Regions from separate parts of the Pseudarthrobacter sp. O4 genome, predicted to be linked through region 2. Evidence: riboswitches for the same ligand, from Rfam matches in the RefSeq annotation. Region 2 holds a riboswitch; the other holds the start of a gene.
What was found. A riboswitch is a leader RNA that binds a small molecule or an ion and turns the genes downstream of it on or off. The one in region 2 is predicted to bind cyclic di-AMP.
Positions count from the first base shown of each region.

Region 1: linked by a shared signal. The riboswitch ahead of ACQCSU_RS15670 (NlpC/P60 family protein) and the one ahead of ACQCSU_RS02930 (hypothetical protein) in region 2 are both predicted to bind cyclic di-AMP.

Region 1 covers NZ_CP189591.1:3,352,581-3,366,985, reverse strand. The annotation lists gene ACQCSU_RS15715 (hypothetical protein) at 1-622, shown strand, start outside; gene ACQCSU_RS15710 (hypothetical protein) at 619-1,350, shown strand; gene ACQCSU_RS15705 (hypothetical protein) at 1,396-2,139, shown strand; gene ACQCSU_RS15700 (alpha-mannosidase) at 2,342-5,374, opposite strand; gene fdhD (formate dehydrogenase accessory sulfurtransferase FdhD) at 5,507-6,376, opposite strand; gene ACQCSU_RS15690 (molybdopterin-binding protein) at 6,535-7,992, opposite strand; gene ACQCSU_RS15685 (DUF6457 domain-containing protein) at 7,989-8,276, opposite strand; gene mobA (molybdenum cofactor guanylyltransferase) at 8,260-8,982, opposite strand; gene ACQCSU_RS15675 (HNH endonuclease) at 9,066-9,566, opposite strand; gene ACQCSU_RS15670 (NlpC/P60 family protein) at 9,807-10,541, opposite strand; cyclic di-AMP (ydaO/yuaA leader) riboswitch at 10,850-11,019, opposite strand; gene ACQCSU_RS15665 (M23 family metallopeptidase) at 11,155-11,973, opposite strand; cyclic di-AMP (ydaO/yuaA leader) riboswitch at 11,978-12,190, opposite strand; gene ACQCSU_RS15660 (metal-dependent transcriptional regulator) at 12,340-13,035, opposite strand; gene serC (phosphoserine transaminase) at 13,367-14,405, shown strand, end outside.
Region 2 covers NZ_CP189591.1:638,785-653,189, forward strand. The annotation lists gene ACQCSU_RS02885 (hypothetical protein) at 1-344, shown strand, start outside; gene ACQCSU_RS02890 (DUF5671 domain-containing protein) at 304-657, opposite strand; gene ACQCSU_RS02895 (hypothetical protein) at 762-1,052, opposite strand; gene ACQCSU_RS02900 (DUF5129 domain-containing protein) at 1,248-2,702, shown strand; gene ACQCSU_RS02905 (DUF1918 domain-containing protein) at 2,725-2,916, opposite strand; gene ACQCSU_RS02910 (serine hydrolase) at 2,989-4,116, opposite strand; gene ACQCSU_RS02915 (dihydrofolate reductase family protein) at 4,381-4,941, shown strand; gene ACQCSU_RS02920 (APC family permease) at 5,029-6,294, shown strand; gene ACQCSU_RS02925 (YnfA family protein) at 6,316-6,654, shown strand; gene ACQCSU_RS02930 (hypothetical protein) at 6,832-7,578, opposite strand; cyclic di-AMP (ydaO/yuaA leader) riboswitch at 7,583-7,782, opposite strand; gene ACQCSU_RS02935 (hypothetical protein) at 7,950-8,204, shown strand; gene ACQCSU_RS02940 (DNA alkylation repair protein) at 8,220-8,900, opposite strand; gene ACQCSU_RS02945 (DUF222 domain-containing protein) at 9,012-10,478, shown strand; gene ACQCSU_RS02950 (glycoside hydrolase family 16 protein) at 10,886-11,938, shown strand; gene ACQCSU_RS02955 (CsbD family protein) at 12,209-12,385, shown strand; gene ACQCSU_RS02960 (aconitate hydratase) at 12,490-14,405, opposite strand, start outside.

The DNA.
Region 1 (14,405 bases), 2.0 Mb from region 2:
GAAAGTGGCGGAAAACACCCTGGTGAGCATCAGCCGCGCGTTGCGGCTGAGCCCCTTGACGGCCTTGGCGTCCTTCGACCACTACGCCGAACTTGCCGGCAACCCGCAGCCGCCGACCCCCGCCGAACTCGTCAGCCAGATTGCCACGATGGACCTGCTGCGCGCAGTCATAGACCGCTCTTCCCCCGCGGACGGCGGCGCCGGGGCCGGGCCGAGGGCGGGCCGGCCCGCCCTCAGCCCGGCCCCGCACGCGACGTCGGTCCGGAACTGGGTGGACTCGATCGACGACGGCGAGCTGCGGCACCGGGTGTCGGCCGCCACCGGCGTCGCGCCCCAAAACTACTCCGCACAGTTGACCGCCAACAGGTTGTCTCCGGAGCTCGCGGTCGCCACCGCGCGCGCGGCTGGCGTAGGATTCACGGGCGGACTCGTGGCCACCGGCTTGATCACCGAGGAAGAGGCCGGCTGGCCGCCGGACGCGAAGCAGTCGGCCCTGGATGCGCTCCCGGACGGTGAGCTCACCGCCCTGGCCGGCGAACGGTTGCAAACGCTCGGAAAGACCCTCCGTCGCCAGGAGCAGGAACAGGCACAAACAGAAAAGATTTGGGAGAACCTCGGATGATCGCGATCCTGCAATGGACCACCCTGGCGGTCTGCGGCATCGTAGCGCTCGCCCGCATCCCCAGCGCGCTCCGGGGTGAGAACCGTTCGCTTTTCTTCATCTACGCGTTTATGACGGTGGCTATCCTGCTGAGTATGGATGCCCCGTATCTCGCCGTGGATCAGGTTCTGGGCGGTACGAACCTGGCAAATCTGATGCTCCGCTTCATCATTTTCGGCGCTATCTTTGCTCTCGGGCTCAGGGTCGCCCGGGGGTTCGGCGCCGACGATGCCCTGCGGCTCATCACCGGCCCCGTCGGGATCGTGGTGCTGGGAGCAGCCTCCGTGGTGGTGGTGGCGGTTTTCCTGATGATGGATACGGCCGGCTCGTCCGCCGGACTGGTCGATGTTTTCGCCAAGGATGCGCGCCATGCCGCCCTCGTGGAGTACTACGGCGCCGCCGGCCGCCTGTACCCCGCGTATGTGACACTGGCCCTGCTGCCGGCCATGGTGCGTACCGCGGCCAGCAGACTTCCCGTCCTCGTACGGCTGAGCGCGGCTTTGCTCGCCGTGGGATCGGTTGCCATCACCTTGAGCCTGCTGTCCCCGGCGATTCCCCCTTCGCTGGGGTTCTTGCGTTTCGTTTTCAGCTACACCGCTATTCTTTGCCTGGTTCTGGGCCTTGCCCTGATCTGGCTGGGGAAGACAGTGGCGAAGCGGCCGCCGAAGACGCAAACTGGCTTCAACTGACGGTTACCGTGAGCTGGGCGGGCGAGCGAATTGGAAGAGTCGGGGATGATGGCAGTCCTTGAATGGGGCACGCTGGTGGTGTGCTGCACCGTGCTTCTCCTCCGCGTTCCTGATGCCGTGAAGGGACGGAACAGAACCGTATTCGGAATCCTGCTCCTGGCGACGCTGTGCAGCGTACTCGCCGTCTCCGGTCCCTACGAGGCGATCGACGGCGTGCTCGGGGGCTGGAACCTCACCCATCTCATCCTGCGGTACCTCGTTTTCGCCACCGTCCTGCTGGCCGGCCTGCGGATTACGCGGGGGCTCGCCGCGACCAGGGGCTACCGGCTGATTGCCGGGAGAACGGGACGCTGGGCCCTGGGCATCAGCTGCGTGGCCGTAGCGGCGCTCTTCCTCCTCATGGACACGCGAGGGTCCTCTGCTGGCCTGGAGGCCCTCTCGGGCAGCGGCGGGCGGAACGCGGTCCTTGCTCCCTTCTATGCCGCCGCCGGCCGCAGCTACCCGGCTTTCGTCTCACTAGTCCTCATGGCACCCCTGCTGTCTGCAGTCAGGAGCCAGCTGCCGCGACTCGTGCGGGCAGCCGCGCTCGTGACGCTGCTCGGGGCCCTCGCCGTGGTGGTGAGCATTCCAGCGTCCTTCGCCCCTCCGGACTGGGCCCTCGGGCAGCATGTGGTCAATTACTCAGCGGTCTTGGGCTACGTACTGGGCCTCGCCCTGTTCTGGTTCTCCGGGCTGATCGCCAGCAAATCTGGTAACGCTAATGCAACATTAGGAAAGAACAGCGATTAGACATTCACAAAATCATTAGACCGTGAGAGAATCATGAATGTGTGAAAGCGGCATTCGCTTCGTGTACGGGAATCAGCCGTGCGAAGCCGAGGCAGTCGTCCAAGCACCATTGGGGGGATGAGTGGTAGCGGTCCATCGGACCGCTACCACTCAGCCTGTTTAGCGCGACTTTCCGCCCCTAAAAACCCAGCTACCCCGGGCGTCAGCGCACAAACCTCAAGGTCACCAGCTGGAAGGGCCGGAGCACCAGTTCCGCCGAATCGCGCCCCGGCGTCACTCCAGGCGCCGCCACCGGACGTTCCAGCAGATCCACAGTGTGGACGCTGGCGACGTCGAAGTTGGCCGTCACCATCCCGGTGGATCGTTCCCCCAGGGACTCGTACAGCCGCACAATCACGTCGCCCGAACCGTCCTCGGCGAGCTTCACGGCCTCGATGACGAGGCCCTGGTTGAACACGGTGAACAGGGGTTCCACCCCGTGGGCACCCTTGACGATCCGGGGTGCGAGGTTGGTGCGGTAGCCCTCCTCGACCGCGTCGGCAATGCTGGCGCCCGGCCGGATCGTCACGTTGAGTTCGTGCTGGCCGCGGTCTGCGCCCGGGTCGGGGAACCTCGGTGCCCGCAGCAGCGAGAGACGCACTGTGGTGGTGGTCCCGCCGTCGTCCCGGATAGTCCGGGTGACGTCGTGGCCGTAGCTGGAGGCGTTGGAGACCGCGACGCCGTAGCCGGGCTCGGCGACGTGGATCCAGCGGTGCGCACAGATCTCGAACTTGGCTGCTTCCCAGGAGGTATTGACGTGGGTGGGGCGGAAGACGTGCCCGAACTGGGTCTCCGAGGCGGAGCGGTCCGCCCGGACGTCGAGGGCAAACCCGAGCTTGAGCAGCTTCTCGCTCTCCTGCCAGTCCACGGCCGTGGCAATAGATAGCGAGTCGGAGCCCGCCTCGAGCGAGATCCGCTGGGTCACAGCTGAGGAGCGGGCGAGCCGTTCCACCACGACGACGGCGTCCGGGCTTTCCCCTCGGGGGTCGCGCTCCAGCGTCACCGAGCGCGCCTCGGTCAGGGCCACGACGTTTCGGCGATAGAACGCATCGATGTCCCAGGCGTCCCATTCGTTGGGGGTGTCCCGGTGCAATTCCAGGAGGTTTCCAAACTGACCGGGCGCAATGGCCTCGCGCCCGCTGGCGTAGTCCATCAGGGATGCCAGCAGACCGTCGGCATTGACGACCGCCCGGATGATCCCGTTGTCCAGGATGTAGCCGCCCTTGGCCTCGGTGACAGATACGGGCTGCTCGGCGCGGACCGGCTCGGCGACGGCCAGGGCGGGAACACCCTGGCGCTCATGCGGTGCCGCGTTGAGCAGGAAGTCCCGATCGCCCGTGCCGAGCAGCACCCGGGCGGCGTCCGTGATGATCGCTTCGAGTGCCTTTCCGACGGCGGCATAGTTCCGTTCAGCGTCCTGATGGACCCAGGCAATCGAGCTGCCCGGAAGGATGTCGTGGAACTGTTGCAGCAGGACCAGGCGCCACAGGCGTTTCAGTTCCGCCGCCGGGTAGCTGTAGCCGGCGCGCACCGCCGCGGTGGCGCACCAGAGCTCCGCTTCCCGCAGCAGGTGCTCGCTGCGACGGTTGCCCAGTTTGGTGTTGGCCTGGCTCGTGTAGGTCCCGCGATGGAGTTCCAGATACATTTCCCCCACCCAGACCGGAAGAGGCTCGTACTCGGCCTGCGCCCGGGTGAAGAAGCTGGCCGCCGAGCCGATCAGCACCTTGGGGGATCCCTCCAGGTCTGCCGTGCGGCGCGCCGCCGCCAGCATTTCGCGTGTGGGTCCGCCGCCGCCGTCGCCATAGCCGAACGGGACCAGGGACACGGTGCCGCGGCCATGGTCGCGGTAGTTCCGCTCCGCGTGGGCGAGCTCGCGTCCGCTCAGCTCGGAGCTGTAGCTGTCCACGGGCGGGAAGTGGGTGAACAGCCTGGTGCCGTCGATTCCCTCCCAGCTGAAGGTGTGGTGGGGCATCCGGTTGACCTGGTTCCAGGAGATCTTCTGGGTCAGGAACCACTTGCTGCCGGCGGCCTTGACGATCTGCGGCATGGCCGCGGAGTAGCCGAAGGTGTCCGGCAGCCACGCTTCCCGGCACTCCACGCCGAACTCGTCCAGGAAGAAGCTCTTGCCTTCCAGGAACTGGCGGGCCATGGCCTCGCCGCCGGGCATGTTCGTGTCCGACTCGACCCACATGCCGCCTACCGGCACGAACTGGCCGGACTTGACCTTTTCCCGGATGCGCCCGAACAGCTCCGGATAGTATTCCTTGATCCAGGCAAGCTGCTGGGCCGACGAGCAGCAAAATACAAACTCAGGATTCTCATCCATGAGCGCGACCACATTGGAGAACGTCCGGGCGCACTTGCGGATAGTTTCCCGGATGGGCCACAGCCAGGCGGAGTCGATGTGTGCGTGGCCGGTGGCCAGCAACTGGTGGGCGGAGGCGTAGGCCGGACGGGCCAGGACCCCGGCGAGGGCGGCCCGGCCGGCAACTGCGGTTCCCGGGACATCGTCGGGATCCATCACATCCAGCATGCGTTCGAGTGCCCGCAGGATTTCGTGGCGGCGGGGAAGTTCCAGGGGCAACTCGTGCATCAGCCCGCTAAGCGTCCAGATGTCCTGTTGCAGCTCCCAGACAGCCTGGTTGAGCTCGGCGATGACGATTCGCCCCAGCCGGTATCCCGGCTCATTGCCCGAGGTCGCCTTGTCGCCGTAGGGGGTGGGGGCGAAGGTCCATCCCTGCGAAAGGTCGGGGTTCGCCGCGGCCTCGACATAGAAATCGACGGACATTCCGCTGCCGAGCAGCTTGAGCGGGATGTACTGGTTCCGCGGGGAAATGGCCTTGATGATGGTGCCGTCGGGCCGCCAGGCGATGCCTTCGCACTGGAAGCCCGGAAGGCCGCCGCTGAAACCCAGATCCACCACGATTTCCACGGCCGTGTCCGCCCGGGTGCCCCAGGAGGTCGGCACGTCGCCCTGTAGCCGCAGCCAGGTGGTGCTCCAGGGCCGGCCCCAGGGCGCCCCATGTTCCTGCGGGGCGAAGTCCTGCCGGAGGGCCTCCATGACCGGCACCGGCTCGCCGGGAACCTCCCAGCTGCTCAGCGCCAGCGGGATACTGCGCGAGTAGATCGCGGGGATGATGCGTTCGCGCAGAAAGCGGTCCAGCCGGACTTCCGTGAGACGGCGGTCGTCGTGCAATGTGATCCTCTTAGCGCTGGTGTGGCTGAAGCCCGATCGTATCCAATCGATAGATAAAACTTACGTTGCGCGGCGGCAATCAGCCAAGGGCGCCGCTCAGGGCGCGGGCGCCGCTCAGGCCAAGGGCGCCGCTCAGGCCGAGGGCGCGGGGGTGGAGACCCGTCCGTGGCCCGCGTACACGTTGATGGTGGTGCCGCGGCTGAACCCGGCGAGGGTCATTCCGCTGGCTTCCGCGAGCTCGACAGCCAGGCTCGATGGTGCGCTGACGGCCGTGAGCACGGGGATGCCGGCCAGCGAGGCCTTCTGGACCAGCTCGAACGAAGCCCGTCCGGAGACCTGCAGCACGGTACCGCTCAAGGGCAGCAGGCCCTCCCGGAGCGCCCAGCCGACAACCTTGTCCACCGCGTTGTGGCGTCCCACATCCTCCCGGAGGCACAGCAGCTCGGCGGAGCCGTCGTCGGCAATCCGGAACAGCCCCGCCGCATGCACGCCACCGGTGACATCGAAGACGGCCTGGGCTTCCCGCAGCAGATCGGGCAGGGACGCCAGGACGCCCACCGGAACGGTGAGCGGGTCCGCGGCGGGGCTGAAATGCGAGGACTTGTGGACGGCCTCGATGGAATCCGTACCGCAGATTCCGCAGGAACTGGAGGTGTAGAAATTCCGTCCGGTGTCGGGACGCACGACGTCGGGCCTCAGTTGCGCCTCCACGACGTTGAAGGTCTGGACCCCGTTTTCATCTTCTCCGGCGCAGAACCGCAGGGACACCAGTTGTTCAGGGCTCCAGATGACGCCCTCGGAGACGAGGAAGCCCGCCACAAGGTCGAAGTCGTTTCCGGGCGTCCGCATGGTGACGGAGTAGGAGAGCTCCCCGATCCGGATCTCCAGCGGTTCCTCCACGGCGAGAATGTCCTCGCGGTGCCGGACCGGGAACTCGAGAGCCTGCGGCGAGCCGTCCAGGACAAATTTGTGTACTTTGCGGCGCTGCGTCACGCGACCCATCAAAAACTCCTTAGAAACATGCATCCATCATCGCAAGCACCGGGCCGGGCGGCCAGCGCGGGCCTCAAGGGTCCGCCCGAAGCACGGGCCACACAATATAAGGGGCCGCAGGCGCGGACCCCCGAACACGCCTCCCTCAGGGCGGGACCTCGCCGGTCTCAGCCAAGCAGGGCGCTCCAGTCAACCGGACCGTCCGTGCCGGCGGGCTTCCGGGCGGGACGCTTGGGTGAGGACTTGGCTTTCGCCCCGGCGGCTTCCGGTTCCGGGATGGGGGCGCCCCAGGGGAGGGCGAAGGCGGAGACCAGCTCCCCCAACTGGACGCCGTGTGGCGGCACCACCAGCACGCCATCGGCGGCAGCCAGCCCGCGCATCATTCCTGGTCCCGCGTGTTGTGCCGGCGACGCCATGCCGTACAGCAACCGGAAAGGCATCAGCCGCGTCCGGCCAGGATCGGGTTCGATCGTCGAGCCGCACGGCACCTCGACGACGGGTGGCATCGTTCCGTGCCCCAGGGCCGCCAGGAGCGGTGCGGCCAGGGTGGAAAGTGCCATCATGGCCGCGAGCGGGTTCCCCGGCAGGCCAATGATGAAGCGGCCGTCGGGCAGTTCGGCCAGCACGGCGGGATGGCCGGGCCGCATCGCGACGCCGTCGATCAGCAGCCGGCCGCCGAGCTCGGCGACGGAACGCCGGAGATGGTCGGTGCCTGAGCGGCCGGTACCCCCGGTGGTGATGACGACGTCGGCGGGCTGGATCTCAAACCCGGCGTCCCCTGCGGGCCCGGAGTCCGGAACGGCAGGGTCATTGTCTTCCAGGGCGGCCAGCCATTCGGCGTAGCTGTCCCCGATCTTCACCTGGCCGCTGCAGATCCCGCCGAGCAGCTCCACCACACCTGCCAATTGCGGGCCGAAGGTGTCGCGGACCTCCCCCGGTTGAGGGATACCCGACGAGACGACCTCGGAGCCGGTGAGCACGAGCCTGACCACCGGCTTGCCCAGAACAGGAACGGTGTCGTGCCCGGCCAGGGCGGCCAGGGCCAGGTGGGCCGGGTTAATTACGGTGCCGGCCTTGATCAACAGCTCTCCGGCGGCGGCTTCCTCCGCGGCCTTGCGGACGTGTTCACCGTTTCTCGGCTCGCCGGGCCTGGCAGCGCCGCTGGTGGTCAGGGCCGGCAGCCCGTCCTCGTCCGGGGAAATGATGCCGCTCTCGCTGCGGAGCACCGCTTTGGCTCCAGCCGGGATCAGGCCGCCGGTAACGATCGGGCTCGCCTGGTGCGGGGCCAGCCGCTGGCCGGGTTCCGCCAGAATCCACGGCCCGCTGCCGTTGACAGCCCAGCCGTCCATGGCGGAAGAGGCGTAGTGCGGAATATCCTGCAGCGCTTTGATGTCCTCCGCGAGGATACGCCGCAAGGCATTCCTGAGAGTCACCCGCGCGGCAGGTATGGGTGTGGCGCAGTCAAACGCGAGTTGCCTGGCCTCCTGCCAGGTGTGTGCCGCGTGCCGGTGCGGTTCCGGCGAGGCGCTCCCGGCGCGCTCTTCACCGCCCGCTGGGGCCTGGATACCGCCGGGCGCGGAGTCGTCCCCGGCAGCAGCACTGCCATGAGGAGGCGCAGGCGTCATGCCCCGGAGGCTTCGGTGGCCGCGTGGTCGGTGGCGAGCTTCCGGGCCACGCCGATGGCCGCCTGCATCGAGACTGCGTCCGTCGCCTGGCCGGAACCGGAGGCCAGCCCGGCGGCAAAGCCCGCGATGAAAGTAGTCAGCGGGGCGGCAGGACGCACCACCGAATGTGCGGCCACCCCGGCGAGGGCAAGGACTTCGTTGACGTCAATCTCAACATCCTCCAGCTCGAGGGCCTGGAGCAGGGCACGGCACCAATCTTCCAGAGTTTCATCCTGGCTCTTCACCGTTTGCCTCCAAAGTCGGGTTCAGTCGCGGAGCTCCGGACTCGTCCGGTCCATGGTCCGGACTCCGGCCGGATACCCCAAGTGCGGCGGCATCGTCCCAGGTGTCCACGTCATCCGTGGAACCGGAGGGCACGAGAATTCCCCGCACATCAAGACTAGCAAGAAGGGAGAACACCGAGGCGTCCGCCAGCCCGCCCCGCTGTGCGGCTTCCGCGACGGAGTGTTGTAGCGCGGCCGTGCCATAAAAGCCGGCGAGCGGTTGCTGGCGCCCGTCCGCGGAGACTGCCATGACGGCGTCGGCCTCCGGCCCGGCATCCAGGGCCTCGCGCAGCGCCGTGACAGCGGCATCCACCCGGGGCATGTCGCAGGCCAGCACGAGGGTCAGCGGAGGCGCACGGACGGTCCGGCCATCCCCCGAATGGTGGGCCGCCAGGGCGGCGAGTCCGGCGGCGATGGCGGCGGCCGGCCCAGCAAAAGGCGGCTCTTCCCGGCAGTTCAGCACCCCCGCAGGAAGCGATCCCGGGTCCGGTCCGACGACGACGATCACCCCGGCCCCCTGCGCGGCCTGCAGCGCGCGTTCGAGGAGGGTCCGGCCGCCGAGCACCAGGGCGGACTTGGTCGAGCCGCCCAACCGTGAGGACCGCCCTCCGGCGAGTATGACAGCATCGAATTCCACAGGGTCGAATTCCACAGCATCGAATTCCATTGGCCCAGCCTAGCGCGGTGCCACGCGGCCCCGGCCCGGGCCCGGGCCGCAACAGGGCCCGGCAGAAAGGTCAAGCAAACGAATCAGGCCGCGGATTCCGGCAGCAGGAACGGATCCCAGGCCGGCGCCGGCTTTTCCAGTTCCTTAATCTGCCAGGTGGTGCCCTTCGGCGGCCCCGGGACAAAGCCGAGCCTCCAGCCCATCTCGGCGGGGGTGTGGTCACCCTTGGCGTTGTTGCACCGCAGGCAGGCAGCCACGAGGTTTTCCCAGGAATCGGCACCGCCCCTGGACTTGGGCTGGATGTGATCAATGGTGTGGGCCGCTTTGCCGCAGTAAGCGCAGCGCTGTCCGTCCCGGCGAAGCACACCCCGGCGGCTGACCGCCGTCACGGTGTTGTACCGGGGCCGGATGTAGCGGTGGAGCAGGATCACCGACGGCCGGCCCAGGATGTCCTGGGGACCAACGACGGGATCGTCGCCTTCGGCCACCACACTGGCCTTTCCGGTAAGCACGAGAACGAGCGCCCGGCGGAAGGTGACTACCGCGAGCGGTTCATATCCAGCATTCAGAACGAGAGTGCGCATCCGCATACCTCTTCACGGCCGCACCCGCCAGGGGCACGAGGGCCGGCTGCCCTCTGCATGGTCGGGCTATGGATCGACACCACAAGAGTAAACACCCCAAGGCCGGATCACCGAATTTTTCTCCCGCAAAGGTGTGCGTGTCTGCCGGAGATGGCCGGGCAGACAGGTGAGGACCCCCGCCACAGGGGCGGGGGTCCTCTTCCTGTTGAAGACTTTCAGGCTGTTTTCAGCCAGAGGCGATTAAGCGCCGACGCGGATGAAGACCGGTCCGGAGCCGACGTTGACGCTGTTCAGTGCGGTGGTTCCGCCGTTCCAGCCGCCGTGGACAGCCATGCCGTTGCCGACGTAGACAGCGATGTGGGCCATGCCCACGCCACCGTTCTGGTAGTACGCCAGGTCGCCCGGACGAGCTTCGGCGGCGCCCACTGTGCGGCCCAGGGACAGGTAACCTGCCGGCCAGCCGTGGTAGTTGACGCCCGCCGCAGCCAGGGCGTTCGTGACCAGTGCGGTGCAGTCCTGCGCAACTCCGAGCTGGGCGTAGGCGGCGGCAGCGATGGAAGCACCGGCGCCGCTGGCAACGGAGAGTCCCTGCGTCGAGGCCGAGGCGCCGGCGGTCCCGGCCTGGGAGTCCTGGACGTTGACGACGGGCTTTGCGGCCTCGACGACGGGAGCAGGTGAGGTGGAAACGGCCGGCTTCTCGTAGGAGATTGCAATGGTGGATGCCGCCGAGATCGTTGCCGGGGTGCCCGACTGGACTTCGAGGGCCGAAGCGGAGGTGGATTCGCGCTGAACGTTGGTCTCGGCAGCGTTGGCTGCGATTCCGCTGGTCAGGACAAGCCCGGAAGCGGCAGCGACGACTGCGGCCTGGCGGCCCATGGTGCCGGCGTTGTCGCCGACGGCCTTGGCAATGACAGCAAGCGAGCTGGTCTTGGTGACCTCGGCGCGGTGCCGTGCAGTATTTGCACGAGTAGTCATTAAGTTCTCTCTTTCGTGATCCTTGGACCGCACTTTTCAGGCGCGGACAGAGGACGCTCCGGCATCTTGGGGGTACGCCGGATCGCCCCGAATGGGTTACTTAGCGAAGGGTGTACTGCGAAGACGCGCCAAAAGCGGGAACTGCTTGCAGGTGCTTGGCCTGCGGGCCGGACTCAGCAGAGATTGAGTCGGCGGGGTGAGATCCATTCCGGGCGCCAGCAAGGGCAGCACGGGACGTGGATTTCAGCGGGCTCGAATGAGCCGCGCAAGCGCGGTGACGCGCAGCATTGTGGCGTGAAGACACGAAAGTAGCCTCTCCCAATGCCTGCGAGGTGAGCTGTCGGATTCGGATGGGAGTCACCCGGCCGCGCTGCTTCCTGGGAAGCTTTGCGACTTAACCCCAAGGTCTTCTTGCGAAGACCAAAATTGGTTCCCCCGCCCCTGCCAGACGATGTAATGCGAACGGACCTTGAGCGGTGGCAGAGCTAGGCAATCCACTCAAGAGCGCCAACTTCGGAGAAGTTGGCGTACTTCATACGGTACAGCAGTTGGGATTCAATGTCACATTCAGATCACGGCGTGTCATAAGAATGCGAGAGTCATCCATCGGCTTTTAGAGCCAGCCAGTGGGGTCCACGACGTCGCCGTTGACCATCACTTCGAAGTGCAGGTGGCACCCGGTGGAGGCGCCGGTTGTCCCGCTCATGGCCACAAGATCGCCGCGTGAGACCGTCTGGCCAACACGGACGCTGGCTGAGGACAGATGGTTGTAGGTGGTCTCCAGACCGTTGCCGTGATCGATCACCACGCGGTTGCCGCCGCCGAAGGGATGCCAGCCGGTGAACGTGACGGTGCCGCTGGCGGCCGCGTGGACCGCCGTTCCGCACTGCGCGGCGTAGTCCTGGCCGCGGTGGAACTCGCCGGAACCGCCGGTGATGGGACTGACGCGGTAGCCGAAGGGCGAGGCGGAAACCATCTGGTCCAGCGGTGCGCCCAGGCTGCCGGAAGAAGCGGCGCGCGTGATGCTGCCCGCGGACTGTGCGCTCAGCAACTGCTTCAGCTTGCCGTCGGGATCGCCCTTGGTGGTCACGGCAGTCCGGCTGAAGTCGATCTTGGCGGCGGAGGCGGCCGTCACATTCGGCTGCGCCGCCGCGGAGACCGAGCCCGACGAGGCGTCGGTAGCCATGACCGGGCCGGTGGCGGGGACGGCGACCGTCAGGACCAGACCCGTAGCAGCCAGGGCAATGCCGGCCTTCTGCCCCACACCACTGGCGGCGGCAAATTCCGTTACCTGGCGGAACGGGCTCCGGCGGCCGCGGCGTTCGTCGCGGTGCGCGTCACGCGGGCGGTCTGCCATAACGGCGACGGCCGGTCGCGGCTCCGGAGCGGGGCCGGTCGCACGACGGCGGCCCCGCGAGGTCTGGGTGGTCAAGAACGGTTCCTCTCTGGATAGCCTGCGAAGTTAGCTGTCGGATTCGGGTCAGAGAGATCAAAGACCCGGTCCGCCGTGAACAAGCATCCAGGCACAGGGGAATCCAAAAAGTCCCTCGGTGAAGTGTGCTTGCCGCTGGCGGACTTCACCCCAAGGCTGCTTGAAAACAGCCGGAAGTGGTTCCCCCGCCTCTGCCATAAGGTGACTCTGCGACTGATCCGCTGGCAGAGTTCGGCTTCGGATCAGGTAACGCTTTGGTATCGGTACTGGTGACTAACTATAGGCGATTAAGCCGCCCAGTAATAATCCCGTTATCTCTGCTGTGCACAACTCATGGGTCATCCCACGAGTTGTGGTTCCGGACGGTTAGCCGACGGTAACAAAGACGTGGGCGGCAACCTCGGGAGGCAGCTCGAGGGCGCCTTCGATGTCCGGAACGCGGACCGAGATGTACTCGCCGACGCGTTCCAGGGACACAAGGGCGCCGGGACGGATGCCTCCCTCGTCGAGCTGGACGAGCAGTTCCGGTTCCACCTGGATGGGCTCGGCAAGCCGGTTCACCGTGATCCGGGAATCGGCCCCGTAGCCGGCCATCGCTTCCAGCAGACTCACGACTCCGTCGGAGTAGGGCTGGGAGGGCACGCCGCCGAGCTCCGCGAGCCCGGGGATCGGATTTCCATAAGGAGAGACAGTGGGATGGTTGAGCATCTCGAAGATCCGCCGTTCCACCCGCTCGCTCATGACATGCTCCCAGCGGCAGGCTTCCTCGTGGACGTAGGCCCAGTCGAGGCCGATCACGTCGGCCAGCAGCCGCTCGGCCAGGCGGTGCTTGCGCATGACCCCGATGGCGCGTTTCCGGCCGGTTTCAGTCAACTCAAGGTGCCGGTCACCCGAAACAACCACCAGGCCGTCGCGTTCCATGCGGCCGATGGTCTGCGAGACGGTGGGGCCGGAGTGGCGCAGCCGTTCGGCGATGCGGGCGCGGAGGGCGACGATGTTCTCTTCTTCAAGTTCCAGAATGGTCCGCAGATACATCTCGGTTGTATCGATCAGATCCGTCATTCAGCTCAGCTCCTCGAGCGCCGTCCTTGCGTCATTCCCACCGTACCGCGTGCCGGTTGTAGGCAGCGTGCCCTGGCGGGAACGGCCGTACGTTCGCAGGACAGCTTAGCCTATTTTGAATTACTCCGGATAATCCCCCGGCCGCTTCAGCAGGAGCCGGGGGCTCGCGGCTTTGTCTCAATGACCGGACTATGACGGACTCTTTTCCCGCCCGCCCGGGGCAGTCAGGCAGAATGACAAGGAGGCTTCGTTGCAGCCACCCTGCCGGGCCACCTCCCAAGCAAGGGTTGTACCAGCCGCCAAGCGTTTACCAGCCGAAAATGGAGCCACTGTGAGCGACACCAGCATCACGATTCCCGCAAACCTCCTGCCCAAGGACGGCCGGTTCGGCGCCGGCCCCTCCAAGGTCCGCCCGGAACAGATGGAAGCCCTTGCCGCCTCGGCAACCCTGCTGGGAACGTCCCACCGCCAGGCGCCGGTCAAGAACCTCGTGGGCTCGGTCCGGAAGGGACTGAGCGAGTTCTTCCGCGCTCCCGATGGCTACGAGGTCATTCTGGGCGTCGGCGGTTCCACGGCGTTCTGGGACATTGCGAGCTTCGGCCTGGTGGAGACCAAGGCTCAGCACCTCTCGTTCGGCGAGTTTGGCTCGAAGTTTGCCTCGGCCACCAACAAGGCGCCGTTCCTGGCCGAATCATCCATCATCAAGTCCGAGCCTGGCACCCGTCCGGCCGCCCGCGCTGAGGCCGGCGTCGACGTCTATGCGTGGCCCCAGAACGAGACCTCAACCGGCGTGGCCGCGCCGGTCCAGCGCGTGGCCGGCGCCGATCAGGGTTCGCTCGTGCTGGTTGACGCCACGTCCGCGGCCGGCGGCCTCGACGTCGACGTGTCCGAGGCGGACGTTTACTATTTCGCCCCGCAGAAGAACTTCGCGTCCGACGGCGGTCTGTGGCTCGGCCTGTTCTCCCCCGCCGCACTGGAGCGGGCGGCACGGATCAAGGCCAGCGACCGCTGGATCCCGGATTTCCTGGACCTGCAGACGGCGATCGACAACTCCCGGTTGAACCAGACCTACAACACCCCGGCGCTGGCCACCCTGGTCACCCTGGACGCCCAGGTGCAGTGGCTCAACGCCAACGGCGGGCTGGACTTCGCCGCAGGCCGGACCGCGGACTCCGCCGGGCGGATCTACCGCTGGGCCGAAGCCTCCGACTACGCCACCCCCTTTGTCGCCAAGGCCGAGGACCGCTCCAACGTCATCGCGACGATCGACTTCGACGACGCGATCGACGCCGCGGCGATCGCCAAGGTGCTCCGCGCCAACGGCATCGTGGACACCGAGCCCTACCGCAAGCTGGGCCGCAACCAGCTCC
Region 2 (14,405 bases):
CAGACCAGCCCGCCGCCCGCAGCCCAGACGAGGGACTGCAGGGCGGACAGCCACCACGGCCTGCCCACCGACCCCGCCTCGACAGCCCCCGCAGGGCCGCATCGAACAGGGTGGACATGGCTCCGACGGTGCCGCCGACGCCAATCACCAGCCCCAGAATGGCACCGAGCACGGTGGGGGCGTCGGCCAGATCCGTGGGTCGCTTCCGGGCGTTCCCCGACATCCATCGGTGCCAGAGCCACACCGCCGCCCAGACCACACCTGTCGCGAGGGAGAGGCGCCACTGCAGCGACCGCCCGCCGATCAGGCTGGTGAGCGTGCCCAGCAGGTTGCTCGTGCGATGACCAATGCCAGCATGTAGGCGCCGGCGAGGTACAGGCCCCAGCCGACGGAGGCGCGCTCCGGCTCCTCCCCCAGCCTCCGCCACACGGCCCACCACAGGACCGCCGCGAGCGGGCCGCCGATCACGGCAAAGGCCAGCGAGCGCGCCAGTCCGGCCACATCCCCGGTTGCCAGGGCGGTACCGGCCACCAGCAGCCGCGCCAGCAGCCCGCTGAGGCCGACGGCGGCGACCACCACGAGCGCGAACAGCAAGGCATACACGATCAGGCGGCGCACGGTGCGCGGCGCGGAACCGACAGCGATGCCGGCACTCATTACTTCACCGCCGGGTTGGGGCAGACCGTCAGTTGCCAGGGGGCGTTGTCGATCAGCCACGTGTCTCCCGTCTTGACGAGGTCAAAGACGTCCGCCACCTGGTACTAGGCGCTGCCGAACGGGCCGCCGCCCTCCGAGACTGTGATCAGCACCCTCACATCCGCGGACCCGGCGCGTACCGTCGTGGAGACGAGGGTGACGCGGAGGTTGTCTGCCGTCGTCCGTCCCACGTTGCTGCACCTGGTCCTGGCAGCCTCGCTCAGGTGGGCCGCCGCGGCGGCCTCATCGCCGGCGATGACGGCGGCGGAATACCGCTGCACCGCCCCGGCCGGCGTGGACTCGTCCAGCGGCGCCGGTTCTCCGCGGGTAAATACGACGGCCAGGGCCACGATCACGAGGACGGCGATCGCGGCCAGTATGGCGAGGAGGTCCGGTCCGGCTTCCGCGGCGGCGTTTCGGCTGGTGCCGCGGGGGGTTGGTCCTCGCTCGCCTCTGCGCTCATGCCGCCAGTATGGACGAGCAGGATTGGCCCGTCACGGTGTCTTTAGGCCCCATTCCGCCCGGACGTCCGGTTGCACTACGCTCAGCAAATGGGAGTCATGCGGAAATTCTTTGGCGTCCTGGCCTTGGTCCTGATCGGGCTGGTAGGCACCGGGCCGGCCGCGCTCGCCGTCCGGCCCGTCGACGTCGTCGTGGAGGACCGGGCGGGGGTGCTGGACCGAAACACCCTCCTGCCCGCAGTGCAGTCCATTGATTTCTACCAGCCCACGAAAGTGGCCGTGTACACCTACAACGGAACGGCCTCGGCCAACCTCAATGAGGAAGTCCTGCGCTTTGCCCGCGCCGAGCACCCCGAATGGATCAGCGCGGACGGGCAGAAGTGGGCGGACGGGCTGTTCATCTTCGCGCTGGATCCGGTGGGCAGGCATGTCGGGACCTACCTGGGCGAGGACCGCAAGGTCTCCCCGGAGCAGCGCGATGACATCCAGAACGCGTCCAAGGAGCTGCTCCGTGACGCCCAGTGGACGGACGGCACGATTGCCGGCATCAGGCGCGGGGCCGAGCTGATCAACCAGCCGTGGTACCGGTCTGCAGCCTTCCTCATCACGGCCTGGGCGACGGCGGCGGCGGCCGTCGCCGGGGCTGGCACGTGGCTGATGGTGACCTGGCGGACCCGGTTGAGCAGCCGGAAGGAACTCGCCCGCGGGGACGCCAGTTATGCGAACGTCAGCATGGACCTGCAGGTCACCGAGCTCAACGCCGGCACCATTCCGGAGGCCTCGCGCTATGGAAGCACAGTGCTGGAGAAGCACCGCAGCTTCATGGCCAAGTACAACACCGCCACCGGACTCTCGAACCAGGCGCACGCGTTCTCTGCCAAGGAGCTGAGCCGGCGTCCGAACCTGGCGCTGGTGCGGAGCTACGCCGATGCCGCCGCCGAACTCGACGCCCTGGACGACGTGATTGCCGACACCAACGCCCTGCTCAACCGCGGATCGTCCTGGGCCCCGGCCTGGGACCGGCAGCTGGCCCCGTTCCGCAACGACCTCGCCGCCGTCGAGCAGATGCTCAGCAAACGCCACGCCCAGGGTGACTCCGCGACGGCCGCCGCCCTCCGGTCCTTCCGCGAGCAGAGTCATCGCGAGCTGGAGCGCTGGACCTCTGAACTGGCTGATGGCACCACCACGCCGGAGACGGCGCTCGACCGCCTGCGCGACGCCCGCACGCAGCTTTCCGAACTGCTGAAGAACCACGCCGACACCGTGATTAGTGGCTTCGCCAAGAGCGAGAAGGAAGCCAGCCTCATGCGCAAGGAAATGGAGAGTGCCCAAGCCGGGTCCAAGGCCAGGTACGGCCGCAGTTACGAGCCCAGCATCCTCGGCACGGTCTACCCGTCCTATTACTTTTTCTCGGTGCCCACCTTCAACTCCGGCTTCAACACAGGCGTCAGCAGTGTCAGCAGCGCCCGCGGCGGGAGCAGGACCACCGGCTACGGCAGCAGCGGGGGGAGCTTTTCCGGCTCCGGCAGTTCATCGAGTTTCTAGGGGCGGCTTCCAGTCGACGGCGTCAGCCTTTCTGGCTGCTTTCGACGACGAAGTCACCGCCCGGAAACAGGATCGTCTCGTGGCCGTCGTCGAACCTGACATGGTACGGCGGTGCCCCGTCGGCGCCCCTGACCTCGAGAATCTCACCGTGCCGGTCCGAAGACTCCACGGTGTGGCCCCGGATGATGATGCGGTCCCCTTGGGTTGCTTTCATTCCATTCACCTCCCTTGTCCAGCCTACGGTTGTCCGCCCCTCCATGGAACGGTCATCAGATCGGATCGGTCGTCAGAACAGTCCGGCCGTGACGGCCTGCGTCAGCTCGTGGATGATCCGGGTTCGGGCCGCCATGTCCGACGTATTCTTGCCGAGGGTGTACACCACGAAAACGTAGGCCCTGTCCCCCTGGACGAGGATGCTGGCGTCATGCAGATTCCCGAAGAGCAGACCGTACTTGTGGAAGACATTAATGCCCGGCGGCACCGCGGCTGGGATGAGCGTTTCGTAGTTGGTGTGCTGCATGTATGAGAGCAGCTGGGCGGTGTGCTGCGGATTGAGCAGCTGGCCGGAGTAGAGCAAGGACAGCGTCTTTCCTGTTTCCGCCGGGGACAGGAGGTTTACGGTGCGGTCATAGCTGATGCCCAACGACGCCGCGTAGGCGGTCATCCCCTGGTTCCCGACGGCGCCCAGGATCAGCGCCCATGAGTCGTTGTTGCTCTGCTGGACCATCTGACGGATCTGGACTGCGGCGGTGGACGAGCCCATCCGGGCCGTCAGGGAGGCACGATCGGTTTCCACCAGGTGGTAGTAGGCCGCCGCGGCCAGGATCTTGGCCGTGCTGGCGGCGACGAACTTGGTCTTATCCCCGTATTCGTGGACCACGCCGTCTTTCACATTGATGAGGGCCACCCCCACCTGGTACCGGCTGTTGGCCTCGATGATGGCGTTGATCGGGGCGTCGAAGGCGGGGCTGAAGGGCAGCGGACCCCGGTCCGGAGCCTCGACGACGAGCGGAGGCTCGCCGGCGGACGGAGCCTCGACGGACGGAGCCTCGACGTCGGGCGGGGCCGCCGGGGAGACGGGCGCCTCCGCGGCCGGCGCCGGGGACGGCGCCGCAGCTGAAGCAGGGGCGGAAGGTGCCTGTTTTGCCGTAGCGGCCTCATTGGTCGCGGCGCTGGCCGTGCCCGGCGTGCCCGGGGCTGCGGTCACTGATGTTTCGGGCCGCGCGACCGCATCAGCGGGCACGCTGGACTGGATGGACACGTAGACGGCGGTCGCTGCAATCAGGGCCAGGGCCGCTGCGGCCGCCGTCAGGACCCGCGGACGGAGCCTGCGGAAGTAACCGGGCGCAGGACTCTCTTCACCCTCGCTGCGGCGGGCTGAGCGGTAGTGCCGGCGCGGTTCCGTCGAATCCACCGCGTCTCATTCCCGGCACATGGAGGTTTGTCGGATATCGGGAAAGGGCCCCGTATCGGCTGACGCCACAAGTACGTTCGCAGGCATGCGTTCCCCCGAATGTAAAAGAATCTGCGGTGGACTTTAGATTTCCTGAATTGTGATGCAGGCTGGGCGGGAGCGCAAGGCGCAAACCTTGGAAAACCCTTGGGTCCGGCGGCTCACGCTCTGGACCGTTGCGGGGGTCAGCGGCGTACGCTGGGTCGGTGAACACGGAGGTCCGTAATGCGAAAAATCATCCTGATGATGCAGGTTTCCTTGGACGGGTACATGGAAGGGCCGGGCCGGGACATCAGCTGGCATATGGTCGACGACGAACTGCACCGCCACTTCAACGACGAGCTCCGCACCATGGGTGCGTTCCTGAGCGGGCGGGTCACCCACGAGCTGATGGCCGGTTTCTGGCCGACGGCGGACAGTGACCCCGCAAACAGCGGCCCGATGAGCGAATTCGCCAGCATCTGGCGCGAAATGCCGAAAATCGTGTACTCCCGGACCCTGGAAACGGCGGGCTGGAACACCACGGTGGTGCATGACGTCGTCGTCGACGAGGTAAGGGAGCTCAAGGCACAGCCCGGCGGTGACCTGGCGCTCGGCGGGGCGGACCTCGCCGCGACCTTCCGGCGCCTTGGCCTGATCGATGAGTACAGAATCTACGTGCACCCCGTGCTGATCGGGCGCGGCAAGCCCCTGTTCGGGCCCGCCGACGGCACCACCCGGCTCCGCCTGGACGAGAACCGCGGCTTCAGCAACGGCGTCGTGCTGCTTCGCTACACGGCAACTTGAGGCCGAAAGGCCACGGTGCTCGCTAGATTTGGAACGCGCGGCCCGCTGGGCGGTCCGCCGTCGTCGTCCTCCAGGAAGGCCCCAGCGTTGAGTTCCCACCCCCGTCTTGCCCGCAGGCTGAACACCTTCGATGCGGTCGTCATAGGCCTCGGGTCGATGATCGGCGCGGGCGTGTTCGCCGCTTTCACGCCCGCGGCCCAGGCGGCCGGGTCCGGACTGCTGATCGGCCTGCTGCTCGCCGCCGTCGTCGCGTACTGCAACGCTACGGCCTCGGCCCAGCTTGCGGCGGAATACCCGACCTCCGGCGGGACATATGTCTACGGTCGGGAGCGGCTCGGCCCCTGGCCGGGGTTCCTGGCCGGGTGGGGTTTCGTTATCGGGAAGACGGCCAGCAGCGCAGCCATGGCCCTGACGTTTGCCGCCTATGCCGCGCCGGCCGGGTGGGAGCGGCCGGTGGCGATCGCCGCCGTCGTGTTGCTGGTTGCCGTGAATTACCGGGGCGTGACGCGCACGGCGGCCCTGACCCGGTTCATTGTGGTGGCTGTGCTGTTGGTCCTGGCTATCGTGGTGGCCGCCTGCTGGATCCCCGGCGCGGCTGATCCCCCGAAGCTGTTCGACGGCGGCGTCCTCACCCACGGCTGGTACGGAATCCTCCAGTCCGCAGGTCTGCTGTTCTTCGCCTTCGCCGGCTATGCCCGCATTGCCACGATGGGGGAGGAAGTCATCAACCCGCGCAGGACAATCCCGCGCGCCATCGTGATCGCGCTGGGGATCGCCGTCGCGGTTTATGCCGCCATCGCCGTCAGCATCCTCGCGGTCCTCGGCGCTGACGGAATTGCCGGCACGCCGGCCCCGCTTGCCGCCGCCGTCGCCGCCGGTTCCTGGCACTGGGCATCGCCGATCGTGCGGTTGGGTGCCGCACTGGCAGCGCTGGGCGCCTTGCTGGCCCTGATCGCGGGACTGGGCCGGACCAGCCTGGCCATGGCCCGCGAGGCCGATCTGCCCCGGTGGCTGGCCGCCGTCCACCCCCGCTTCAAAGTCCCGCACCGGGCCGAACTGGTCCTGGCGGCCGTTATCTGCGTCATCATCGGCGTCGCCGAGCTGCGCGGAGCCATCGGCTTCTCTTCCTTCGGCGTCCTCATCTACTACCTCGTAGCCAACGTCTCCGCCTACACCCAGAGCGGCGAAAACCGCCGGTACCCCAAGGCCCTGCAGCTCATCGGCGCCGTCGCGTGCGTGGTCCTGGTGGCAACCCTGCCGGTGGAGTCCGTGATCGCGGGGGTGCTGATGTTCGCGGCCGGCGTCGTGTACCGCGTGGTGCGCCTGCGCCTTGCGACAACCCGGAATCCCTGACCACGCTGCGATGATGAGTCGGTGACTATCGCAAAAACCGTCCTGTTGTTCGTGCTGGCCGCCGCAGCGGAGATCGGCGGCGCCTGGCTGGTGTGGCAGTCGGTGCGGGAGGGCAAGGACTGGTGGTGGGCCGGGCTCGGGGTGCTCGCATTGGGAATTTACGGTTTCGCCGCGACGCTCCAGCCCGACGCGCACTTCGGCCGGATCCTGGCCGCCTACGGAGGCGTGTTCGTCGCAGGGTCGCTGGCCTGGGGAATGGTTTTCGACGGCTTCCGGCCGGACCGCTGGGACATCGCGGGATCGGCGATCTGCCTGGTTGGAGTAGCGGTCATCATGTTCGCACCGCGCAACTCTGGTTAGGCGTGGTGCCGGGCCTGCAGCGCGGGTGCTGGTCTTACAGCGCGGGTGCTGGTCTTGCAGCGCGGTCGGGCGCGCAGAAGGCCGGTGATCCGCTGCCCCCAAGGCAACTGATCACCGGCCGCTTAAGCCGCTGGGCTCGTTATCCTACTGCGTAAAACCCTGCACGTTAGCCGTGCGTCAGACTCCGGCGCGGACGAACGTCACGGGGCCGGTGGCGGTGAGCCACGACATCGGGTGTGCCACGGTTGTATTGCCGTTGATGCCACCGCTGACGGCCTGTCCGTTGCCGGCGTAGATGGCAACGTGGCCGGCCTGGACGATCATGTCGCCCGGCTCCGGAGTCGCCACAACCTTGCCGTACTTGAGGAACGCCGCTGGGCCGATGTCGCCTACCGGAATGCCGGCTGCGCCGAGCGCCTTTTCGACCATCGCAGTGCAGTCCTGCGTGATTCCAACCTGGCCGTAGGCGGCCGAAAGCAGCGTGGCGTTGACGCCGCCGGCTGCCGGGGCAGCGGCGGGGGCGGGGGCAGCGGCCTGGACCTGCACGGTAGCCTTAGGAGCTGCGGCAAGCTCCGGGGCGGCGGTGGGGACAGCTGCAGCCGGCTTGGGCTGTTCGACGACGGGCGCGGGAGTCGAGACCACGGCCGGACGCTCGAAGGCGATCTGGACAGTGGAATCCGCGTTGACCGGAGCGGAGACCTGATCCTTGACGTCAACGGACGACGCCGGTGCGGAGTTGCGCTCGACGGGTGCCTCCGCCGCGTTGGCGGCCATGGCGCTGCTGAGTACCAGACCTGATGCTGCGGCGATCACGGCGGCCTGGCGGCCGATGGTGCCTGCATTGCCCGCAAATGCGGAGGAAATTGCCGAAAGCGGGCTCGTGGTGGCGCCACGATGGCGCGCGGAAGTATTGCTTGAAGTCATGAATGTAGCCTCTCCCAATGCCTGCGAGGTGAGCTGTCGGATTCGGATGGGAGGCACCCGGCCGCACTCGGGGCCCGCGTGGCGGGCCGTGCGGCTTCACCCCAAGACCTGCATATCAGCTGGTCAAAAAGTGGTTTCCCCGTCTCTGCCGGACGTTGATGCGAGTTACCCCCGGGCCGCGGCAGAGTTAGGCAATCGGCTGGGGAGCGCCCGTATCGGAGACAACAGGCACCTAACAACGGTAACGGGATGATCACGGAATGTCACATTGAGGTAACGGGTGCGGGGTCCATCCGGGGCTTTTTCCCTCGGCATCGCCGGGCTCAGGCATAGGATGATGCCAGCAGCGATCCCTGAAGCGGAGGCCCGAAATGAACAGCCACTCTGTCGCCATCTGCCAGCTGAGCGATCAGCCTCAGGAGGATTTTGACGTCAACACCGAGCTGCTGATCCTCGAAGGCCAGGAAGTCCGCGTCTCAACCTGGGACGCTGAGCCCCGCGACGGCGGTTTCGACGTCCATGTCCTGAACGACCGTGTGGATGCACTCGGCTTTATGGTGGTCACGGACTGGCAGTTCCTGGATGGCAAGGCCTACGCGGTTGTGGAGCGACGGTCCGACAGCTGATGCGGGACGCTTCCGTCACGTCCCGGTGGCCGTGAATTCCAGCTCTGGCCGGTGTTTCGCGACGTCGTCGAGCACCACGGCGACTGCCTCCCGGAGGAGGTCGGCGTCGGCATCGGCGTCCGCGTCCGCGTCCGCGTCGTGCCCCGGTGAGACGGCCAGCGCCGCCTTCGCATGGCCGACAAACTTGCGCCAGTCTCCCCCGCCGGCCCGGAGCGCCCGGAGCGGCGAGAGCAGGGCGGCGCGGCGTAGCCAGACGTCAGGTTCCCGGGCCCAGCGGTCCAGCACGCTGTCCGCTCGCACCCTGCCCAGCAGGTCCAGTCCCGAAACCAGCGGGCCGACGACGTCGACGGCGAGCGGATCGGCCAGCTCCCGCAATTGCGCGGTTCTCAGGAAGCCTTCAATCCGGGTCAGGTCCGCGTTGTCCAGCATGCGGACCTTGGACTGCAGCAGGACCACGGCCGCCAGCCGTCGCTCGAAAACCGGTACGGACCAAAGTTCTGAGCTCAGCGCGGTGATGTCATCATGCAGCAACTCGCGGTGGCGACGCAGCGCGTCGCGGACAGTTCCGCGCACCGCTCCGACCGAGGCGCCATAGAAGCGCAGATCGCCGCCCACGCGTGCCTGCAACTCGTCCGCCCGGGACCAGGACCCTTCGCGTTGCAGCGAGGAATCGATAAACTCGCCGGCGTCGCTCATGGGACCATTCTTTCGCATTGTTGTGGGGTCGCCGCGCCGGTTTCTCGGTGGCCTATCTCGCGGCTCATTCTGCCGGGTCTTTTTGTCTGACCCCGCTGGAAGACTGGGTTCATGGACGGCAAGCGGGAGCCCGAAGTGGTGGTTCCGGGAGGACATGGCGGCGCTGGAAGCGGCGTTACGGTCACGGATGTCGCCCGCCTGCTCGGTACTGTCCGCCCCTGTCACGCCCGCGCATCCGACGACGACGGCGGTGCCGGGCTGATCGACCAGCTCCGGCAGCTGGAGGATCTGAAGTCCGCCGCGGCCGCGCTGCAGGCCCGGATCACGGTCGCGTTCGACGCCGCCCAACGCCGCACCCGGCGCGCGCAGGGCGTTCCGGCGGCGGAGCTCGGCGCCGGGGTCGCGGCGCAGATCGCCCTGGCCCGGCGCGAATCCCCCGCCCGCGGCGGACGGCTCCTGGGCCTGGCGAAAGCCCTCGTCACCGAAATGCCGCACACCCTCACCGCCCTGCACACCGGCCAGCTCAACGAATGGCGCGCCACCCTCCTCGTGAAGGAAACCGCCTGCCTGTCCGCCGCGGACCGCTGCGCCGTCGACGCCCGGCTCGCCGCCGACACCGGCACCTTCGCCGGCGCCGGCGACCGGGAGATCATCGCCGCGGCCAAGGCATGCGCCTACCGGCTGGACCCCCGCTCCACCACCCAACGCGCCAGCCACGCCGCCACCGAACGGCACGTCAGCCTCCGCCCCGCACCCGACACCATGGCCTACCTCACCGCCCTGCTCCCCGTCGCCGAAGGCGTCGCCGCGTACGCCGCCCTCACCCGGCACGCCGATTCGCTCCGCGCCGCCGGGGACCCCAGGGGCCGGGGTCAGCTCATGGCCGACGGCCTCGTCGAACGGACCACCGGCACCCCCGGCGGGATCACCGGCATCGAAATCCAGCTCATCATGACCGACCGCACCCTCCTCCAGTCCGACAGCGAACCCGCCCGGCTCCCCGGCTACGGCATCGTCCCCGCCGGCTGGACCCGGAACCTGATCAACGACACACGTGCCCAAAACGCCCCCGCCGGGGACGCCGGCACGCGGGACGGCGCAGGCGGAGGCCCGGCCGGTGACGGCACGAGGTCCGGCCGTCGCCGCGGGGACAGCGCAGGCGGCGACACAGAAGCAGGCGGAGACAAAGAAATGGACATCTGGCTCCGCCGGCTCTACACCGCACCGGCAACCGGCAGCCTCATCGCGATGGACTCCCGCGCCCGGCTCTTCCCCGCCGGACTCCGCCGCTACATCCAGGCCCGCGACGACACCTGCCGCACCCCCTACTGCGACGCCCCGATACGCCACCTGGACCACATCATCCCCTGGCATCAAGGCGGCCCCACCACCAACATCAACGGCGCCGGAACCTGCGAAGCCTGCAACCACACCAAAGAAACCCCCGGCTGGACCGCCAAACCGGCTCAAGGACCCGACGGCACCAACAGGCACAGGCACACCCTCGAACTCCGCACCCCCACCGGCCACAGCTACCACTCCACCGCACCACCCCTGCCCGGGCACGGCGTTAGCTGATGCCTGGCAACGGCGCGAGCTCCGCCACGACGCCAAGGCCCTCAAAAACGCGCCCGTGCGAATGAGCCGACAGCGGCGTGCAGCATACCCCGGTCATCTTCATTCTGCCCGCACTTCGGTTTTACAATGAGGCCGTCTCCGCGACCCGATCCCGCTCCGGCGCGACCAGCTGCTGGACCCGACGTCGGCAACTTGCGGGCAAAGGTTACGATCAGGTAACGTTGGCGCCTGGCCCTCAAGGTCTGGCCCGCACGCAGGGCCCCGGATGCCCGCATGTCGGGCGCCGCTGCGCCGATCGGTGCCTGCTCGCTCCCGCCCAGTGCTGGGGGCTGAATGAAGCTTCGCGCATTCGTCATCGCCTTAGTTGCAGCTGTCGTTTGCGTCAGTCCTAAGCCCGGAGGGTTCCCTTGTTCAAGAAAATAGCCATCACGCTCACGATGGGCGCGCTGTCCCTGACGGGGTGCAGCATCGCTCCCGCAACAGATGGGGCTGGTGCTCCGCCAGCGGCTGGGCATGCTTCGGCGCCGGCCACCGCGCCGGCGAAGTCCGCCACTGCAGAGGCAAAGCCAGCGGCAACAACCCCAGCCCCGACGCAGACCGCTCCGGCCACCGACGCCGCCGTCGCACCCGGCACGGCCACCGCGGACGCGCCTGCTGCTGCTACGGTCCCGGATGCGGCGCCAGCCGCGGCAGCGCCAGCTGTCGGTGCACCGGCCGCAGCAGCCCCGGCCGTGGCGGCGCCCGCCGTTCCTGCCGCCCCAGCGCCCGTCATTCCTGCCGCCAACCAGGCAGCAGCTGCCACGCCGGGTAGCGGCACGCAGGCAGCCACCAACTTTGGTTGGGGCCCGGTTCTGGCTGGAGACGAGTTCTCCAACACCGGCGCCCCGGACTCCGCAAAGTGGAGTGTCTTCAAGGGTGCAGGACATTCGGGCAAGGGCGTCCGCAGCCCGCAGGCCTGGTCCGTCGCCAACGGCTTGGCCACGGTAAATGGTGACGCCGCAGGTACCACAGGCGGCATGTCGGCGAAGTTTGCCCAGCAGAAGTACGGTCGCTGGGAAACGCGCATGAAGACCAACGCCCGGGACCCGAAGTACCATCCGGTCCTGATCCTTTGGCCCAACAACAACACGTCCGCTAACTGTGCCGAGATCGACTACGCCGAAGGCAGCACGGACACCGCCATGATGAAGTTCTTCCTGCATTACGCCTGTGGCGGCAAGGATTTCCAGACCTACGCGGCTAAGCCGGTTGATAGCACGCAGTGGCACAACTATGCAGTCGAGTGGACCCCTGCCGGCATCACCGGATACGTCGACGGCGTGAAGACCTTCAGCGACACGAACCCGGCGCACCAGCCCACCGTGGGCATGCACCAGACCCTGCAGCTCGACTGGTTCCCTGACGGATCCGCCACCAAGGCTTCCCAGATGCAGGTCGACTGGGTCCGCGTTTACAAGTAACCCCAGCTTCGCCCCGCGCGAATTCCGGCTGCCCACCCCGTGAGTCCAACTTGCGGAGTGGGCAGCCGGTGGCGCTTCTTCTGGCCAGGCCAGTATTGCCCGACGGCAATTTCGCCCAGGGCACCCTTGTACCAGGGACGACTCTCCTCGCTCCGCGGGGGCTGTCGTCTTGAGGTCGGAAGGGGTGCTTTTGGGGCCGGTCCGTCCCTACAATTAATTGTCGGTTACTGCGGTGTTCACGCTGCGGGGCCGCTTACTAGGGAGGACATCATGGGTTGGGGTGACAAGATCCATAACGCTGCCGGGAAACTCCACGGTAGGGGCAAGGAAGCAGCCGGCGCGGCCACCGGTAATGACAGGCTCAAGGCCGAGGGCAAGGCCCGCCACTTCCGGGCCGATCTGAAGCAGGCCGGAGAAAAGATCAAGGACACGTTCAGGAAGCACTGATTCTTGAGCCGGAAAAGGGGTGCAGCCCGGACGGACTGCACCCTCCGCTGTGCTGCCGTCAACGCTGTGCTACCGACAACGCTGTGCTGCCGCCAACAGCGGGTTCAATCCGCGGCCTGTTGTGCAGCCCGCGCTCCCCGCTCGCGCAGCCACGGGATCAGGCCACCGGCAAGGAGCATCTCAACCTGACGCGTTGAGAGGGAATGCCGGACGGCGTATTGCTCGTCCCGGGTCTCGTTACGCACTTGGATCTCCGTACCGGTCAGGAGCGCGTCGCGCAGGCCTGTCAGCAGGAGCACATCTCCTTTCCGAATGCGGTGGCGATCGGCTGCGTCGGCGAACTCAAGCGCCAGCACCCCGAAATTGGCCAGGTTCTGCCAGTGGATTCGCGCGAAAGATACGGCCACCACCACGCGCAGCCCGAGGAACCGTGGGGTGATTGCGGCGTGCTCCCGCGAGGACCCCTGGCCGTAGTTCGTGCCGGCAACCACAATATGGCCGGAAGTCTCCCGGGTTTCCGCGGCCCGCGCAGGATAGGTTTCGTCTATTTGGGCAAAGGTGAATTCGGCTAGCTTCGGGATGTTGCTGCGATATGGCAATGCGCGCGCCCCGGCCTGCAGGATCTCATCCGTGGAGACATCATCACCCAGGACCAGGGCGACCGGTGCCTCTATGCGGTCGGCGAGCGGCCCGAACACCGGAAGCGAGGAGATGTTTTCGCCCTTGACCAGGGTCACTCCGGAGGCCTGCTCCGGAGGCAACGGCTCCTCCAGCATCGAGGTGTTCACGCTCGACACCGCGGGTATTTCGAGCCTGGGATACTCGAGACCGAACAGCCCCGTCAGGTCCCGCGGGTCGGTGATCGTTCCTGTCAATGCGGCCGCTGCCGCCGTCTCGGGCGAACACAGGTAGACCGAGTCTTCCTTGGTACCGGAACGGCCCGGAAAATTGCGCGGCATGGTGCGCAGGCTGTTGCTCCCATTCGCCGGCGCCTGGCCCATGCCTATGCAGCCCATGCATCCGGTCTGATGCAGCCGGGCGCCCGCGCGGATCAGATCCAAGGTGGCACCCATTTTCGTCAGGTCCTGCAGAATCTGACGCGAGCTCGGATTGACGTCGAAGGACAGGGCGGGCGGCGACTGGCGTCCCTTGACGATTGCGGCCACAATCGCGAAGTCCCGCAGCCCGGGATTCGCAGACGACCCGATCACCACCTGCGCCACCGGCCTCCCTGCGACCTCCCGCACAGGAACCACGTTGCCCGGCGAACTGGGGAGCGCTATGAGCGGCTCGATCGTGGCGAGGTCGATCTCCTCGGTCACGTCGTAGGTGGCATCGGCGTCGGCGAGGAGCTCGGTGAAATCGCCCTCCCGCTGCTCGGAACGCAGGAAGGCCCGAACCTGTTCATCGGCCGGGAAGACCGTGGTGGTCGCCCCCAGTTCAGCGCCCATATTGGCGATCACATGCCGGTCCATTGCGGTCAGCGTCGCCAGGCCGGGGCCGAAGTACTCAATGATCCGGTTGACGCCACCGTGGACCCCGTGCCGGCGCAGCATTTCGAGGATGACGTCCTTGGCGCTGGTCCACGGCGGCAGATTACCGGTGAGCTGCACACCCCAGATCTCCGGCATCTTGAGGTACAGCGGCTCACCCGCAATGGCCATGGCAACCTCGGTGCCCCCGACGCCGATGGCGAGCATCCCGAGCGATCCTGCGGCCGGGGTGTGGCTGTCCGAGCCGACCATGGTCTTGCCCGGGACGCCGAACCGCTGCATGTGGGTTGGATGTGACACCCCGTTGCCGGCTTTCGAGAACCACAGGCCAAACCGGCGGCAGGCCGAACGGAGAAAATCATGATCCTCGGCATTCTTGCTGTCGGCCTGCAAGAGGTTGTGGTCAACGTACTGCACGGACACTTCCGTGCGTGCCCTGTCGAGCGCCAGCGCCTCCAGCTCCAGCATCACCATGGTCCCTGTCGCGTCCTGAGTCAGGGTCTGATCTATATGCAGACCAATCTCGG